DNA from 3 places in the Paenibacillus sp. GCM10012306 genome. Region 3 is predicted to be linked to each of the others. Evidence: riboswitches for the same ligand, from Rfam matches in the RefSeq annotation. Region 3 holds a riboswitch; each other region holds the start of a gene.
The links. A riboswitch is a leader RNA that binds a small molecule or an ion and turns the genes downstream of it on or off. The one in region 3 is predicted to bind cyclic di-AMP.
Positions count from the first base shown of each region.

Region 1 (5,472 bases), on a different contig from region 3:
TACCCCCCGCATACACGGAGGGCCAAGGAGATATAAAAAGGTTAGAATTAACAATTTGATTTATTCTTATTATATACTATTTGTTTTAGTTTGTCACAGGGGTAGGGATAGTAGAAATGCATTCATGACAAACAATTTTTCCTTTGAAATAAGTTACGTTCTCGGCATTGCCACAGAAGATGCAGGCAGGCTCATATTTTTTAAGCATGATCCGCTCACCGTCCACGTAAATTTCGAGCGCATCCTTTTCACCAATGCCGAGCGTACGGCGTAATTCAATTGGAATAACAACCCGTCCCAGTTCGTCTACTTTTCTTACAATTCCTGTTGATTTCATCATAGCCATCGTTGCCCCTTTCAAATATCAAAAGCGTCATTATTCGACATTGTTCACTGTTTTATGATATCCATAATACCAACGATTCCCAAAACAGTCAACCTTTTTTCTAGCGAATTTTAGGGTAATTTTAAGAAAATGTATAGTGTTGTTAGGTTTCAAGCAAAACTACCCAAAAATTACAAGGATAAATATTGTCGATTAAACAACTCAATATGTGTCATAATTCGACAAAGTGCGACATTATTAACCATTATATACCGTCAAGCTCGAAATGACTAATTAAAATTAGATGAAGGAGTTGATCTCATGAAGCAGCCGCTCACAGAAGAGAAGGTTTTCAAGGATCCGGTTCACAATTACATTCACGTGCAGGATTTAATCATCTGGCGTTTGATTAATACTAAGGAGTTCCAGCGCTTGCGCCGGATTCGCCAGCTAGGTACCTCTTATCTGACCTTTCATGGTGCAGAACACAGCCGATTCTCGCATTCTCTTGGTGTCTATGAAATTACACGTCGGATTATTTCCCAGTTCGAACGAAGCGGATATAAAGGGTGGATTCCGGAGGAACGAATGCTCACGCTGTGTGCGGCTCTGCTGCATGATTTGGGGCATGGGCCGTTCTCTCATTCTATAGAAGAAGCTTTTGAGATGAATCATGAAGACTGGACGTGCCGGATCATTCTAGAGAACACAGAAATTACCGATATTCTGCGAGATGTAGAGGAAGACTTTCCTCAGAAAGTCGCCTCAGTTATTGCTAAAACCTATGAACATGAAATTGTTGTGAATTTGGTGTCCAGCCCGCTAGATGCAGATCGGATGGATTATCTGCTGCGCGATGCTTATTACACTGGTGTGAACTATGGCACGATTGACATTGATCGGATTCTAAGGGTGCTTCGTCCCTATAATGGAAGAGTTGTAGTTAAGGAATCAGGAATGCATGCGATAGAGGATTATTTGATGTCGCGGTATCAAATGTACTGGCAGATATACTTTCATCCAGTAACACGCAGCTCCGAAATTATTTTACGGCAGATTTTCCGCCGGGCTAAAGATCTGTATTTAAAGGGGTATGAGTTTAAATTCATGATCAATCCGCTGGGTGACCTGCTTCAGGGAGAAGTGACAGTAGAACAATATTTACTGCTTGATGAGGCGCTGGTCCAAACGGCCTTCATGCAATGGACGCAGGAAGAGGATGGACTGCTGAGCGACTTGTGCAGCCGGTTTATTCATCGTAAACTGTATAAATATGTGGAGATGGAGAGTCTCGATACGGAGACGATTGACGAAATCCGCCGTAGCTTTGCCGAAGCGGGGCTAAACCCCGAATACGATCTGGAAATTGATTTTCCGACAGATCTTCCATATGACGTTTTCCGTCCGGGAGACAGTTTTGACAGCAACCAAATATTACTGCTTGATCGGCAGGATCGGCTGCGAGAGATCTCGGAGGTTTCTGATATTGTACGTTCCATCAGCGGTATTCACCGTGGAAGATATCACCTGTATTTTCCTCAAGACAGGCTGAATAAGGCGCTTTCAAAACTGCCTGATTCCATTGCTGAAATATTCGCCAAATAATGACTGAATAGTTATCGATAGATATAGAAATCAAGACCGGGAGGACAACAGTACATGTACTTATTCGACACACATACCCATCTGGATGCTCCGCAATTCGACGAGGACCGCGAACAGATGATTGCCCGTGCGGTGGAGGCCGGTGTAAGCAAAATGATCAATATCGGATTCAATCGGGAGACGATTCCAACCACAATGCAGCTCGCGGAAGCGTATGATTATATTTATGCAGCAGTGGGATGGCATCCTGTGGATGCCATCGACATGAAAGAGGGAGACCTGGATTGGATCGCCTCGCTGTGCAGTCACAAGAAGGTAGTCGCCATTGGTGAAATCGGCCTTGATTATTACTGGGATACCTCTCCTAAGGACGTGCAACACGAGGTCTTCCGCAAGCAGATTGGACTGGCCCGTGAGCTGAAAATGCCTATCTGTATTCATAATCGGGATGCCCATGAGGATGTAGTGCGAATTCTCCGCGAGGAGAAGGCTAACGAGGTTGGCGGTGTAATGCATTCCTTCTCGGGTAGCTGGGAAACAGCGAAAATGTGCCTGGATTTGGGGTTCCATTTATCCTTCGGAGGACCGATAACGTTCAAGAATGCAAGGGTTCCCAAAGAGGTGCTGGCGCAGACGCCGCTGGACCGTTTATTGATCGAGACGGACTCCCCATATCTGACACCACACCCCTTCCGTGGGAAGCGAAATGAGAGTGCTCATGTCAAGTTGGTGGCAGAAGCTGCAGCAGAAATTAAAGGGATTACTTGGGAGGAATTGGCTGAAATTACGTATGCGAACGCGCTGGAACGATTTGGCATTGAGTGAAATCGGGAGAAAACACGGTGAAAAATAGAGGATAGCCGATGTATTAAACTTTTTTAACAAAAAAACCACCGAATATTACAATATTTTAACCTTATATTTGCGTAAACGTGGTTGAATCGTCCTTTACAACATGCATCAAAACAGGATATCATCTTTTCAGTGCAGTGAGCTGTTGTTATAGTGACAGTTCACGCTATCATGGATCGTCTCGCTGAGTCTTCTGTATGGAGAACGGGGGAACCAATATTGTTTGCCGCATGCAGAGTACATCAAGTACAGCTCAGATTGCCGCAGACACTAGTTGATTTCTTTACGTGGTCTTTGGGGTGAATTTAAGGGCAACCGCCGTGAGCGGGTGACCCAAGATAGGGCGTCTCTCTTTCGTCCGAACCCGACAGCTAACCCCGTAGGCGAAAGTAAGAGAGGAAACCTCGTGCATAAGCCGCGTATTCTGACATCGGAGAAGCCACGAAAGAGTCCTCATAGAACTCTTTTTAGGCTTCTTTTATTTTGAATAATGCGAATGTACCCTGCATACTGTTATATAACAGATGTGGGGGGAGCACTATGCCGGGCAGGCGATCCATGAGCAGGAGACGCAAAGGTATTGCAAATAGCGTGTCCTGTGACAATCTCGAATAGTTTCGTCCGAATGATTACAGACATCTTGGTATACAGCTGACGACGGGGCTATGTAAGGAGGATGGAGAGAGTGGGCGTATTCCAACCAGAAGTATCCCATGATTCGCAATCATCCAGCAGGTCTTACGCTTTACGGTGGGAACAAGTGAATTTTCGCGTACTTTCACTTGCCGGCGTGTTATCGATTTTGATCACGCTGATCATTCTGCTGTACGTACACGGTCAAAGCAGCAAGCAGATCACTTTAGTAATAGACGGGAAAATTCAGTCTCTGGAAACGCGTGAAGCGATTCTCAGTGATGCACTAGCAAAAGAGCAAATTTCGCTGCAGCCGCATGATCAACTATCTATAGGCCTTAGTGATGAAATAAAAGACGGCGACCGTGTCGTGATTAACCGTGCACAGCCATTCAGCCTTACTGCGGATGGTGCAAAAAAGATTTTTTATACGACCGAGAAAACAATCGGTCAGGCCATCAAGAAGCTGGGTATTGCCCTCGAAGGCCATGATAAGATTTTCCCTTCGCTAGATACCACCATCTCTGCCAATATGGATATCAAGATTGTTCGCATCAACAAACAAACTGTACAGCGGACAACGAACTTGCCATATCGAGTTATTAAGACGGCAGACCCCTCCCTTACCAAGGGAACAGTCAGAGTGGCACAGGCGGGCGCACCAGGCGTCATGATCCAGCACATCGAAAAGATCTATCAAGATGGTGAACTGGCTTCCATGCGTATGGTTGGGAAGGAAGTACAGACGGTGACCAAAGACAAGATTATCGCCGTTGGCACAAAGCCTCTCCCAAAACCTGTTACAGTGGCCCAAACAACAACAACTTCCAAAACAGCTAATTCCAAAGCTGCCAATGCTTCTATTTCAACTAAAACCAGTGCCAAGAGCACCAACACCGTCACTAAATCAGGTGTCAATTTTGAATACAAGAAATTAATTAAGAACATGTCGATGACCGCTTACTCTTCGGAAGAACCCGGTATTGGAACCCGTACCGCCTCCGGCACACGCGTAACGGAAGGACGTACGATTGCAGTGGACCCTAGTGTAATTCCGATCGGTTGGTGGGTGTATATCGAAGGCCTGGGCTTCCGCCGTGCAGAAGATACTGGTGGCGCTATCAAAGGCAATAAGGTGGACGTCTACTACGATTCACTGAGCCATGCCCGTAATTTCGGACGTAAGTCGCGTACAGTGTATGTGATTGGACCTGTAAAACCGGAGCTTAACTAAGTTTGAGCTTTTGCAAAATTGCATTGAATCAGCTATAGTGAGGGTAGCAGTTAAGAATAACTTGTGCTCATGAAATGATCGCAGAGCTACCGCTCATCACTTATACATTCTTTAGCCAAAAAGAAGGGGAGCGAATCCTCTTCTTTTTGTGTTTACGAGAAGGAGTAAACATTATGATTAAGGAAGTGATCGTTGTCGAAGGCAAGAGCGACACGATAGCCATCAAGCGGGCGGTACAGGCTGATACCATCGAGACTGGCGGCTCCGCAGTGGACAAGAAGGTGATTGCCAAAATAGCGCTCGCCATGGAACGGAGGGGCGTCATTATCCTAACCGATCCGGACCACGCGGGAGAGCGTATCCGCAAGATCGTCTCAAGCAAGGTGCCGGGCTGCAAGCATGCCTTCATTCCCGAGAAAGATGCGACCCGTAAAGGCGATATTGGCGTGGAAAATGCTACACCGGAGGCAATCCGCCACGCCCTGGCGCATGTACATACGTCCTTTGAGGGCGCACCAGCCCTGATCGGGCTGGATGACCTGATGGCGGCAGGGATGCTTGTGCATCCCCGGGCCGCAGAGCGGCGGATGGCTCTTGGCAATCTGCTCGGTATTGGGTACTGCAATGGTAAGCAGCTCTTCAAGCGGCTTGCAATGTTTGGCATTACGCGGGAGGAGTTTGCCGGAGCCCTCGCCCAAATTGAACAGGGAGGCATATCTTCATGACTGGCAAAGAGAGCGTTTCAACCCCTAAACGGACAAAGGAAATCATTCAGCGGTACGGGTTCTCATTCAAAAAGAGTCTGGGCCAGAACTTTCTGATT
Region 1 is NZ_JBHRYW010000022.1:47,354-52,825, reverse strand. It holds gene ACFORK_RS28290 (AbrB/MazE/SpoVT family DNA-binding domain-containing protein) at 86-340, opposite strand; gene ACFORK_RS28285 (HD domain-containing protein) at 647-1,930, shown strand; gene ACFORK_RS28280 (TatD family hydrolase) at 1,985-2,755, shown strand; cyclic di-AMP (ydaO/yuaA leader) riboswitch at 2,955-3,183, shown strand; gene ACFORK_RS28275 (resuscitation-promoting factor) at 3,468-4,649, shown strand; gene rnmV (ribonuclease M5) at 4,823-5,374, shown strand; gene rsmA (16S rRNA (adenine(1518)-N(6)/adenine(1519)-N(6))-dimethyltransferase RsmA) at 5,371-5,472, shown strand, end outside.
Region 1: it holds a riboswitch for cyclic di-AMP, as region 3 does, so the genes downstream of both, ACFORK_RS28275 (resuscitation-promoting factor) here and ACFORK_RS17995 (C40 family peptidase) in region 3, are expected to answer to the same signal.

Region 2 (5,472 bases), on a different contig from region 3:
GGCTACTCTGGGGCTATTTTATATATGGTTTCGTACGGGAGGCCGTAGTATCAGTCCTCCTGCGCTACCCCGACCACAACGCGGGAGGCAGCGGAATGGGCCGACTGCTATTCTACATCGAGGGCCAGCATAGCCTTACCTCCGACCCTGCTATACAGCGCTGGTTGTGGCTGTTATTGGGGTTGACCGTGCTGCGACTGCTCATTTCCCCGTTGATCCGGGCGGGTCTACTGCATGAGTTGCATCAGGAGCGCTCAGGAGAACGCGGCCTGTTCTTTTTTCCCGGCATGAAAAAGCATGGTCTGTCTGTGCTGATCTTCAGCCTGGTAGAGTGGTTACTCTCCCTCCTGCCTGTCTACTGGTTCGCACCCAAGATATATACACTGCTGCTCTCGTCTTTAATGGATTATAAGGTGCTACTGAACGGCATTCCCTATGTTCTGGCTTGGTTCGCCTACGTATACGTTATCCGCTTGCTGCTCTTGTACATGCAATTCGGCTATACGGCCGGGACCGGTATGTTCTCCTCCCTGCTGATCGCCCTGCGGTGCTTCCTCACCGCAATTGGGGTATCGCTCGTGCTGGGAGCAGGCAGTCTGCTGCTCTTGGTGATCTACGTCTTAGGGATTATTTACTTCCCAGGCCTACCTGCACTCCTAATCCGCCAACTCCTTCCACTCCCGTCTACACTGTTCAAATTGTGGGGCATTGCGGCCCAATATGACCTATGGAGAAGTAAAGCATTTCCATAATAATTCCGCCCCTTAGGGCATATTTAGAAGAGTCACTGTTCCTGGTTAAACAGGAGCGGCGACTCTTTTTGGTCATCCTCAGCAGCGCGATTTGCAAAATGGTTACGGGTTTGATACAATGGCTTCTGTACTACTAGTAACAACTTTGTAATCTTTTGCAGGCATTTCTTAATAACTTCGTTTATATCATGTCGATACGTCACTTTGGGTGCATAAAACGCCGAATTCCTTGCACCGGGAAGTGGGGGAACCATATTTTGGGTGAATTGATCTCGTAAGAGAGGGATCATAGGGGACCTTCTACCGAACCCTTAAGCTAACCTCGCAGGCCTTGGAAGGAGTACATCTTTTGAACAGACAGAATTTTAAGAAAATCATTGTTACAGCCACACTGGGCCTGGCCCTCGCCATCGGAATCGGAACCAACAGTGCTTCAGCAGATTCCAAAATGGACACGGTCATCACAAAAACCCTCGGAACCTCCTATAAAACTGGAGGGACAAGCACAGCCGGATTTGATTGTTCTGGATTCACTACATATGTATACAAAAGCATCGGCATTTCGTTGCCGCGCACATCCCAATCGCAATATAACGCAGGTACCTCCGTCTCTCGCAGTCAAATGCGGCCCGGAGACCTCGTATTCTTCAACACACTTGGCAACGGTGTATCTCATGTAGGCATCTTCGTCGGCAATGGTAAATTTGCTCAATCATCGTCTTCACACGGTGTCATTATTAGCTCACTGAGTCAGAAATACTGGGCTGATCGCTACATCGGTGCCAAACGAGTCATGAGCACAACTGCTTATAAATCGGTTGCCTACGACTAAACTAACCTCTGTACTACGAACATTCCATTTAACTTCATATCTATGCTATGCCCGGAGTCTTGATGGTTATCATCATCGATTTCCGGGTTTTTCCTATTTTATAGTATACGTATACACCTTTAGAGAGCAGATGAATCATCTTTACGCCAAAAAACTCAATAAATTATGGAAATTTTGTTTTGTTCTCTATTTTTAGCGTTACTAGGGAGAATCCGCTCTTAAAATCACATTTTTTGCGCACAAATATGCTATAAATGATTGCCAAGCGACGCTGTGTTTGTTACAATTAGCGCAGTGAGTTTTTAGTAACATTTTTGTAATTATTGAGTCACCTTTTTATAAGGTTTTGTCATGTATTCATATAGCAGTCTAATTCTAATCAACAGTATATGCCGAGTTCCCTAACTATTAGGGAAACGGGGGAACCACTTTGGGTGAATTGACCTCCTGTTCAGAGAGGGGTCATAGGGGACCTTCAACCGAACCCTTAAGCTAACCTCGTAGGCATTGGAAGGGGTTTACACTTTTGAAGAAGAAATTGGCAGCGGCAGTACTAGGCTTTTCTATGATGCTTACAGCTGTTGGAGCAGGAAGCGCTTTCGCCGATTCCAAGATGGATAAGGTGATTGACAAGGCTATTGGTACCAAGTACGTATCTGGTGGCACATCTACAAGCGGATTTGATTGCTCCGGTTTTACAATGTATGTCTTCAACAAGATCGGCATTGACCTGCCACACCAATCCGGTTCCCAATATCAGATGGGCTCCACGGTGTCCCGTGACGAACTGAGAGCAGGCGACCTGGTATTCTTCAATACTAGTGGTAAAGGCATTTCCCACGTTGGCGTTTATGTCGGCGAAGGCAAATTTGCCCATGCTTCATCCTCTCGCGGTGTAACAATCAGCTCACTGAGTGAGAGCTATTATGTTAGTCGTTATGTGGGTGCCAAACGCATTATGAGCACAGATGCTTATCAGGCGCTTGCCACGGACTCTCAAGATTTTGACGATGTACAATAATTTATAAGTCATACGTAAGTCCTTTTCCCGATTTCACTGAAATCTGGAGAAGGGCTTTTTTGTCATCTCTGTTACTCTTCATTACCCCTTCTGAAATTCATCAAACAACAAATTCCTGACTTCCTGCGCCTGATCTTATGACTTTTGTATATAATTAAATTATAGAGCATTGCCCTATGGAAAGGAGGTCTCACGACCCTATGATTCATTCACCTGTTACATTCCATGTGGTACCGATGGAGACCAGTCATGCCGAAGACATCTGCCACTGGAGCTATGAGCCTCCTTACAATATATATGGCTGGATGCCTTGGAAGCAGATGGAGGAGCTTGGTATTGAGTTTGGCGATCCACAGCTGCGAAGCCAGCAATATGTGTCTGTACTTAACGATGAGGGCGATCTCTGTGGCTTCGCACAGCTGTTCCCAATGGAAGGTGTGGTACGCCTGGGGGTCGGTATGCGTCCAGAGCTCTGTGGTCACGGAATGGGCCAATACTTTGTCCGGGCCATTGTCCAGGCTGCAGTTCGGCGCTATCCTGAGCGGGAGGTTGATCTGGAGGTGCTGACCTGGAATCAGCGAGCCATTCGTACTTATCAAAAAAGCGGCTTTACCATTACAGACACTTATGAACGAATGACACCTACTGGAAGTAAACCATTTTATTGTATGGTCTATGAGAAATGATGCTCTGTTACAGGAACTTTAGGCAAGTATCGCTTAGTCGTTCATTTTTTTGCCACAAATGCTATGATAACGCTTCACCTTCCGCTATAATGTAGGAAGCAGCTTACATAGAAGGGACGATTGGGGATGCAAAAATGGATCATGAGCGGATTGTTTTTTGCCGCCTGTGCCTTTGCGGTAGTTCTAATGTTCACACTTCCAGGTAAAGAAGAGGTCGCGGAACAGAACAAACCTACTATGCCTGAAATTCAGCTTGATGCCGCCAAGGCAGAAGCGACTGTGAAAGCCAATTGTATCACCTGCCATGGCGATCAGCTTCAAGGCGGGGTAGGACCCAGCTTGAAGAATGAAGGTGGCCAGCATGACGCTGCCGGGATTTACAGTATAGTGACCAAAGGACGGGGCCAAATGCCTTCCTTCAAGGAAAAGCTGGCGCCGGAGGAGATTGCGAACGTGGCCACATGGCTGGCTGAGAAGAAGTAAAACTCCCTTGAGAGACTACACAAATACGCCCGTGCCGGGATTTACATCCTGCTGCACGGGCTTTTTTCGCATTTATGAGCCTTCTTATACAATGTTATCTCAAAAGACTACACGACAGGCTAGCGCGCCTTCTCAAAGGCCTCGTTAAACTCCTGTGCACCACGAATGTCCAGTGGCGTAATTCCGCCCTCATCATGTGTCGTCAGGCGAAGCGTGACCGCTTTATAATCAATTGTAATATGTGGATGGTGGTCAAAAGCCTCAGCAATGGCAGCCACCGCATCGACAAAGGCTATGCCCTTCATATAATCGCTGAACATATATTTGCGCGTAATCGTGTTTTTCACCAGCTTCCAGCCTTCCAGCTTGCCGATCTGCTCGATCAATTCTTCCTCTGTAAGCAGCACATTGTTACCTCCCTTACTTAATTAGTAGCAAAGTTCCGATCGCCTTGTCTCTTTGCTTGTTTAAATAAAACATCCCTTAGCTTCTGAGGTCCAAGGGATGTGCCAGGATAAAGACAATTTTCGGTTTAATTGTATTCTTCAATCCCGGTAAATAGTACTTCGCTCCGTCAATTTTACCACGGGCGGCAGACTGCGGCAAATTCCGCTCTGCTAGATTCCTATTAAACGAGGACAACAGAAGCCAAGTCCTCTTCGCCGAGCAAAACGTTGATCCGGTGTGTATCCTTGTCGTAGATCACAACCCCGCTTCCCACCTCAATGACCGGTTCATTGCCAAGTGCATAGAACAGATCCTCAGCAAGCGCTTCCCATACCTCAAGCTTCGACTCCTGTGGCAGCTCCTGCCATTCCTCCGGGTCCATTTCAAAAAATAAAAATCCGTCGGTAATACGCCCGACTGCTTCGGTCAAATCGTTCAGGATTTCTGCATAATCTCTGCCATGTTTAACGCCCATGTGTATCACTCCGTTTTCTTCACTGATGAATAATAACTTACCTTCTCCATTATAGCCGAAAAAATGACTTCACAAAAAAGGGAATGATGTCGATAAATAAGAATATAAGTTATTCCGTTTGGGTTAAGATGCCCCGCCGCGCTTCAAGGATGATTAACGCGGCTACGTCGGATCACTTCTTAAATCTCATGGACGAGGTGCATAATGGAAATCTCAACAATAATCGGTCTAGTCTTTGGTCTGGTCTCTGTTCTTTTCGGGATGGTGCTGAAGGGCGCTCCCATCCAGAGTTTGGCCACTCCCGCTGCTTACTTAATTATTTTATTGGGTACCGCCGCTTCAATCTTTATGGCTTTTCCATTTTCAGAAATCAAAAAGGTACCAAGCTTGTTTAAAATGATCTTTGTTAAAAAGAAACTGGTCAGCAAAGCGGAACTAATTACTACATTTATGGACTGGGCATCCATCACACGCCGTGAAGGCCTGCTGGCTCTGGAGTCCAAGGTTGATGAAATAGAGGATGGTTTCCTCCGGAACGGCATGCGGATGATTATCGATGGTAACGATCAGGAATTCGTTCGCGATGTACTTATGGAGGATATCCGTGCTACTGAAGATCGTCATAAAGCCGGTGCACTGATCTTCTCCCAGGCTGGTATGTACGCGCCTACGCTGGGGGTACTCGGAGCCGTAATCGGACTTATCGCTGCACTTGCGGACATGACTGAGATGGAAAAGCTCGCCCACGCTATCGGCGGAGCATTTATCGCTACCGT
Region 2 is NZ_JBHRYW010000024.1:13,403-18,874, reverse strand. It holds gene ACFORK_RS28650 (hypothetical protein) at 1-752, shown strand, start outside; cyclic di-AMP (ydaO/yuaA leader) riboswitch at 961-1,098, shown strand; gene ACFORK_RS28645 (C40 family peptidase) at 1,102-1,584, shown strand; cyclic di-AMP (ydaO/yuaA leader) riboswitch at 1,965-2,106, shown strand; gene ACFORK_RS28640 (C40 family peptidase) at 2,111-2,605, shown strand; gene ACFORK_RS28635 (GNAT family N-acetyltransferase) at 2,806-3,291, shown strand; gene ACFORK_RS28630 (c-type cytochrome) at 3,418-3,774, shown strand; gene ACFORK_RS28625 (4a-hydroxytetrahydrobiopterin dehydratase) at 3,894-4,181, opposite strand; gene ACFORK_RS28620 (hypothetical protein) at 4,403-4,696, opposite strand; gene motA (flagellar motor stator protein MotA) at 4,901-5,472, shown strand, end outside.
Region 2: it holds a riboswitch for cyclic di-AMP, as region 3 does, so the genes downstream of both, ACFORK_RS28640 (C40 family peptidase) here and ACFORK_RS17995 (C40 family peptidase) in region 3, are expected to answer to the same signal.

Region 3 (5,472 bases):
CTCTACCCGCATGGGATTCCAGGGCAGATCGAAGTTGATCATATGGTGGCAAAATTGTAGGTTGATGCCCTCGCCACCGGCTTCTGTAGCGATCATGACCTGGGCGCGGCCACGGAACAGATCCATCATCCAGTCTTTTTTGCCACGGTTCATGCCCCCGGAATAGGTGACGCATTGCAGCCCGCCTTCGCGAAAATATTGCAGAAGATACTCCTGGGTGGCCCGGTATTCGGTGAACACAATGACCTTTTCGTTCATTTCGCGGATTAGAGACATCGTCTTCTCCGCCTTAGTATTGGCTTTTACCGTACGAAGCGTCTGGAGCAGTTCCATCATCCGGTCACGCTTCGGTGAGTCCTCAGGCAGTTTCTTGATCAGGTTCACCAAGGTGATAAAGACGGCATCCCGGCTGCTGCATACCTCCCGCTGCAGGGTGACAAGAGAGAGCATACTGCTGAGATTGCCGCCCGCCTCCTGATACTGGTCTTTGACAAAAGCGGTAACCCCGTCATAAAGTGACTTCTCTTCTTCCGACAATGTCAGTGGAATATTACGGACCTTGCGCTTCGTAAAATTGACCGGGCCTTCTCCACGGCGATTACGGATCATCAGCTTGGACAGCTCCCCGCGGAGCTGCTCTTCGTTCTTAGGCTGACGCTTATCAACAACAAAGTTGGTGGCAAAATCGCCTTGATTCCCCAGCTGGCCCGGCTTCAGCAAAGTAATGAGATTGAACAGTTCGCCGAGGTCGTTCTGCACGGGGGTGGCGGTAAGCAGGAGGCAGTATTTTTTACGTAGCTGCTGTACGAACTGGTAATTGGTTGACTTCTTATTCTTGAGCTTGTGGGCCTCGTCAATAATCAGCATGTCGTACTCGTTGTTCATCAGCACTTCTTTATGCGGATCACGTTTGGCGGTATCCAGGGAAGCGACAACTATGTCGTTACCCCAGGAATAGGATTTCTTCTGGGCAATGGCAGAAATGCCGAATTTGGCGTTCAACTCCCGAACCCATTGCAGCACTAAGGAGGCCGGAACGAGGATCAATACCTTGGATACAAGTCCACGTACGAGATACTCTTTGAGGATCAGCCCAGCCTCGATCGTCTTGCCAAGTCCAACCTCATCGGCGAGAATGGCCCGGCCCGACATTTGGAATAGCACCTTATGTGCAGTGTCGATTTGGTGGGGAAGTGGGGAGAGTCCGGACAGATGCTTCATACATTGCAATTCGTCGAAGCTACTGACCAGAGTCGCTTTTTCGCCCTGCACGGCCAGCTGTGACAATCGCCAGTCGCCCCAGGGACCGCCTTTATCGAGCTTTGACTCCAAATCCTGCATCCAGTTGCGGTTAAAAGAAAGAGGAACAGGCAGCACTGGCGCAGGCTGACCCGCTCCGGCGGGCAGAGAATTACGGAATAATTGCGTCATACGGCATTCTCCTCTCGCAGTGATTCATATTGAATGTGTAAGAGTAGTATGCGCGGAAAAGAGAGGATTCATAACCCGGGTGTACTATTCTGAAAATATTAATACCCAAAAATAACCTTTATTGTGTATAATTAAAAATCCTGGAGGGATAGATGGACTCAAAGAGTAGTTTTCAAATAATTGTTAGTTGGAGGTCTTTAATGAGCCACATAAGAGGAATTATTTTGGAGGGTTACTCACACGCAGGAAAAACATCTGTTCTAAAAGCTCTAAAGTTACTTCAAGCACAAGAAGAATCAGCAGAGCGCAGTATCATTGTCTTGAGCGAACAGTATTCCCAAGTATTAAACAATGTTCATGGAGAATTTAAACGCTTAAGCCGTGATGAACATCTTCATATATTGAAAGAACGGGTTAGTATGCTACGACAATTAAATGAGTGGTCAACATATTTGGGTCCAGATGCATCTCGGGCGTCTAGAGGTATATTTTTTATATTGGAAAGATTCCATCTGAATCACAGAGTGGCCTTCCCCTCCGACTCCTTATATGAAATTGAATCACTTGAAAATGAACTGCTCCACCTTGGTGCTACATGTGTATTATTAACGGTTTCTTCTGGCAACGTAGAACAAAGAATGCAAAGTCGAACACCTCATGAATGGACAAGCAAATCAAGAGAACAAATCAGAAAGTCGGCCGATGAATTTATACAAACACAATCAGAACTACGTAAACAATCTAGTTTATCAATCCTGCCAACGATAGAGATAAATACTGACAATAAGGATTGGATTGCATATGCAAACAAAGTAATGGATTTATTGAACTAACTAATAATCTATATCCGTCGACTGCGGATACACAAAAAAAGGTTGGGTCAGAATAATCTTCTGCCCAACCTTTTTCTATCTAAATGAAGACAAGCTGTTGTCTAACTATAGGGGGAAATTCTCTAATAAACGAAAAAAGCCCCAATCCAAGCTATCGAAAAGAAGATGGATGAGATAGATTATGAACAAATGAAATTCTATTAATTAATGAGTCAGAGATATTCCATCGCCCAATTCCGACATCTATACTGCGTTATCTGCAGTGATTACAAGAATGTTACCTTTTGTTACAATTGTATTACGATCTACCCCCGAGGGATTAATAGAGAAGAAATGATCGAAAATCAGCTGAAAAACAACTGAAAAAAGCCAGTATAATCTATGAATATGTAGAAAGAATGTAGAAGCAAATAAAGTTATGAATCTAGCAAATAGCATTGACAGGAGGTGTGCATCTATACTACTATACAAATAGTTACAAAATATTAATTAATGTTGCCGAATTTCAATCGTTGAAAACGGGGGAACCACATCTGGGTGAATTATTCCTGAACGCAAGGGAATATAGGGAAACCTTTAACCGAACCCTCAGCTAACTCCGTAGGCATTTGAAGGGAGAATAACGTTCTGAAGAAGTTTATTGTTTCTGTAATTGGAGCCGCTATTCTATTCACTGCAGCACCAGCCGCATTTGCCAGTAACGTTAATGCTAAGATCGACAATGAAGTAAACCAACTCATTGGTACTCCTTATGTATGGGGAGGCACAACAGTTGCGGGTTTTGATTGCACCGGATTTATTTTATACATATTCAATAAGTTCAATGCTGGAGATCTTCCACGCACCTCGCAGTCCCAAGCCAAAGCTGGTACAGCTGTCGCTAAAGAAGATCTTCGTGTCGGAGATTTGGTATTTTTCAATACTCTTGGTAACGGGATCTCTCATGCAGGCATTTATATCGGTGATGGCGAGTTCGCCCATTCTTCCAGCAGCAAGGGCGTTCGAATCAGCAAATTGTCGGAATCGTATTATGCTGAACGTTATGTTACCGCACGTCGTGTCGTGAGTGAGACAAGCTATCAGGCCATGACTGCCCAGAAATAATCCATTAAATACATAGAAGGTGTCCCGAATTAGTTAGTTTTCTGGCTAATCGGGACACCTTTTATTTTAGAGTATAGAAGATTAGCGTAAAATATAGCCGCCGTCCGGGAACAGGGTGCTGCCGGTGGTGTATCCGTTCGTCAGCAGATAGACGACAGTATGTGCGGCTTCTGCGGCTGTGCCGATACGGCCGAGCAGATTGATTTTGGCATAGGCGTTGTAGGATTCATCCCGAACAGCCTGTTCGGCACCTTCCCAGTTAAATTCTGTGTGGATCGTTCCTGGGGAAATAACATTGACACGAATTGGGGCGAGCTCTACCGCTAGTGCCTTGCCCAGACTCTCGATGGCTCCATTGCAGGCAGCGTAAGATGCTCCATCTGTGAGTGGTCTTTGCCCAAAGGCGCCGGACATTAGGACCACCGATCCACTAGGGTTCATGTGAGGGGCACCGTATTTTACAGCATTGTATTGTGGCCAGAATTTGGCGTCGAAGCAGCTGCGGGCAACTTCCGCGCTTGCCGTGATCGGCCCTCTGACATAGCTGGCACCAGGCGTGAACAGATGATCGAATGGACCCACTTGCTCGAAAAAGGATTTGAGCTGTTCCTCATCTTTATTGTCCAGCGTATATATTTCCACGGAGTCAGCGCCCAGTCGTTCCTTTGCTAGTTCCAGTTTGTCCAAGGACCGACCTGCCAGAACGACGGAAGCGCCTTGTTCCACCGCTTGTTTGGCTGTAGCGAATCCAATTCCGGAACTTCCTCCTATAATAACGACCCGCTGATTTTGTAGAGTAAGAGTTGACATGATAGGTTGTTCTCCTTTATTCGTATGATGGTTTCCATTCTATTATTGGGTAAAATAACAGCGCTGCCCAGTACGCACTTTATTCGTACCCGGTACGAAAATTCGTACTAATGGATGTTTTGCCATTCTCCAGGCAAGAGACGTGCAATTAAGGAGTGTCCCAGGTATGATGGAGAGAACAGGAGAGGTGATAATGATGAAACGAAATTCGCAGGAGCCTAGACTGACAGGTGTGCTGGCAACCTTGGATGTCATCGGGGGTAAATGGAAGCCGCTGATCCTGTTCATGCTGCTGGTGGACGGAACGAAGCGGTTCGGGGAGCTGCGGCGGAGAATTCCAGACGTGTCCCAGGGCACGCTCACAAAGCAGCTACGGGAGCTGGAGGAGGACGGGCTCATTGACCGGATCTTTTATCAAGAGATGCCTCCACGCGTAGAATACAGCCTGTCTGAGCATGGCAGGACGATTGCTGTGGTGCTGGACAGCATGTGCGGCTGGGGCAGAAGCCATCTGAGCTTCGTGAATGAACGGGAAGATGCCGGAAAGACTGTCAAGGAGAGCTGAGAAGACGGCAGTTTGGGGAAAATAACCTGTAGAGCGCACCTAGCTTGATAGGGTGTAAATACATCTCGTTAACAAGTTGAAAGCTGCTGAACAGCTTACTATAGCCGTATAAAAAGAGCAGAACCGAGATTCTCGGCTCTGCTCTTTTGTATGTCAAGACTGTTCGCCAGACTGGCGAGACCTAGTGTTCCAGACGGTAGCCGCCGTGGAAGACCGGTCCTACGTACTGGTTGAACGCGAAGCCGTTGCGGATGGCCGCAGAGACGAAGTCTTTCGCCTTGGCCACCGCATCGTCCACGGTTAGGCCGTTCGCGAGTCCACCGGTAATCGCAGCTGCAAAGGTGCAGCCTGCGCCGTGGTTGTGTGCCGGTTCGATTTTATCCGCTTCAAAGACGGTGTAGTCTGTACCGTTGAAGAAGACGTCGATCGCTTTGGAGCCATCCAGCGCCTTGCCGCCTTTGACTACAACGTTGCGGGCACCCAGTTCGTGGATCAAACGTGCAGCTTCTTTCATATCTTCAATGGTGGTGAGCTTGCCGAGACCGGACAATACACCTGCTTCAAACAGGTTAGGTGTAACCACGGTGGCCAGAGGCAACAGCAAATCGCGGATCGCTTGCGCGCTCTCCGGATTCAGTACCTCGTCTTCTCCTTTGCATACCATAACAGGATCAATGACAACATTGGTCTGGAGATTCTCACGGATTGCCTGTTCGGCTACCTTGACAA
Region 3 is NZ_JBHRYW010000008.1:81,886-87,357, forward strand. It holds gene ACFORK_RS17985 (DEAD/DEAH box helicase) at 1-1,431, opposite strand, end outside; gene ACFORK_RS17990 (hypothetical protein) at 1,632-2,264, shown strand; cyclic di-AMP (ydaO/yuaA leader) riboswitch at 2,751-2,887, shown strand; gene ACFORK_RS17995 (C40 family peptidase) at 2,892-3,368, shown strand; gene ACFORK_RS18000 (SDR family oxidoreductase) at 3,450-4,178, opposite strand; gene ACFORK_RS18005 (winged helix-turn-helix transcriptional regulator) at 4,372-4,743, shown strand; gene thiD (bifunctional hydroxymethylpyrimidine kinase/phosphomethylpyrimidine kinase) at 4,925-5,472, opposite strand, start outside.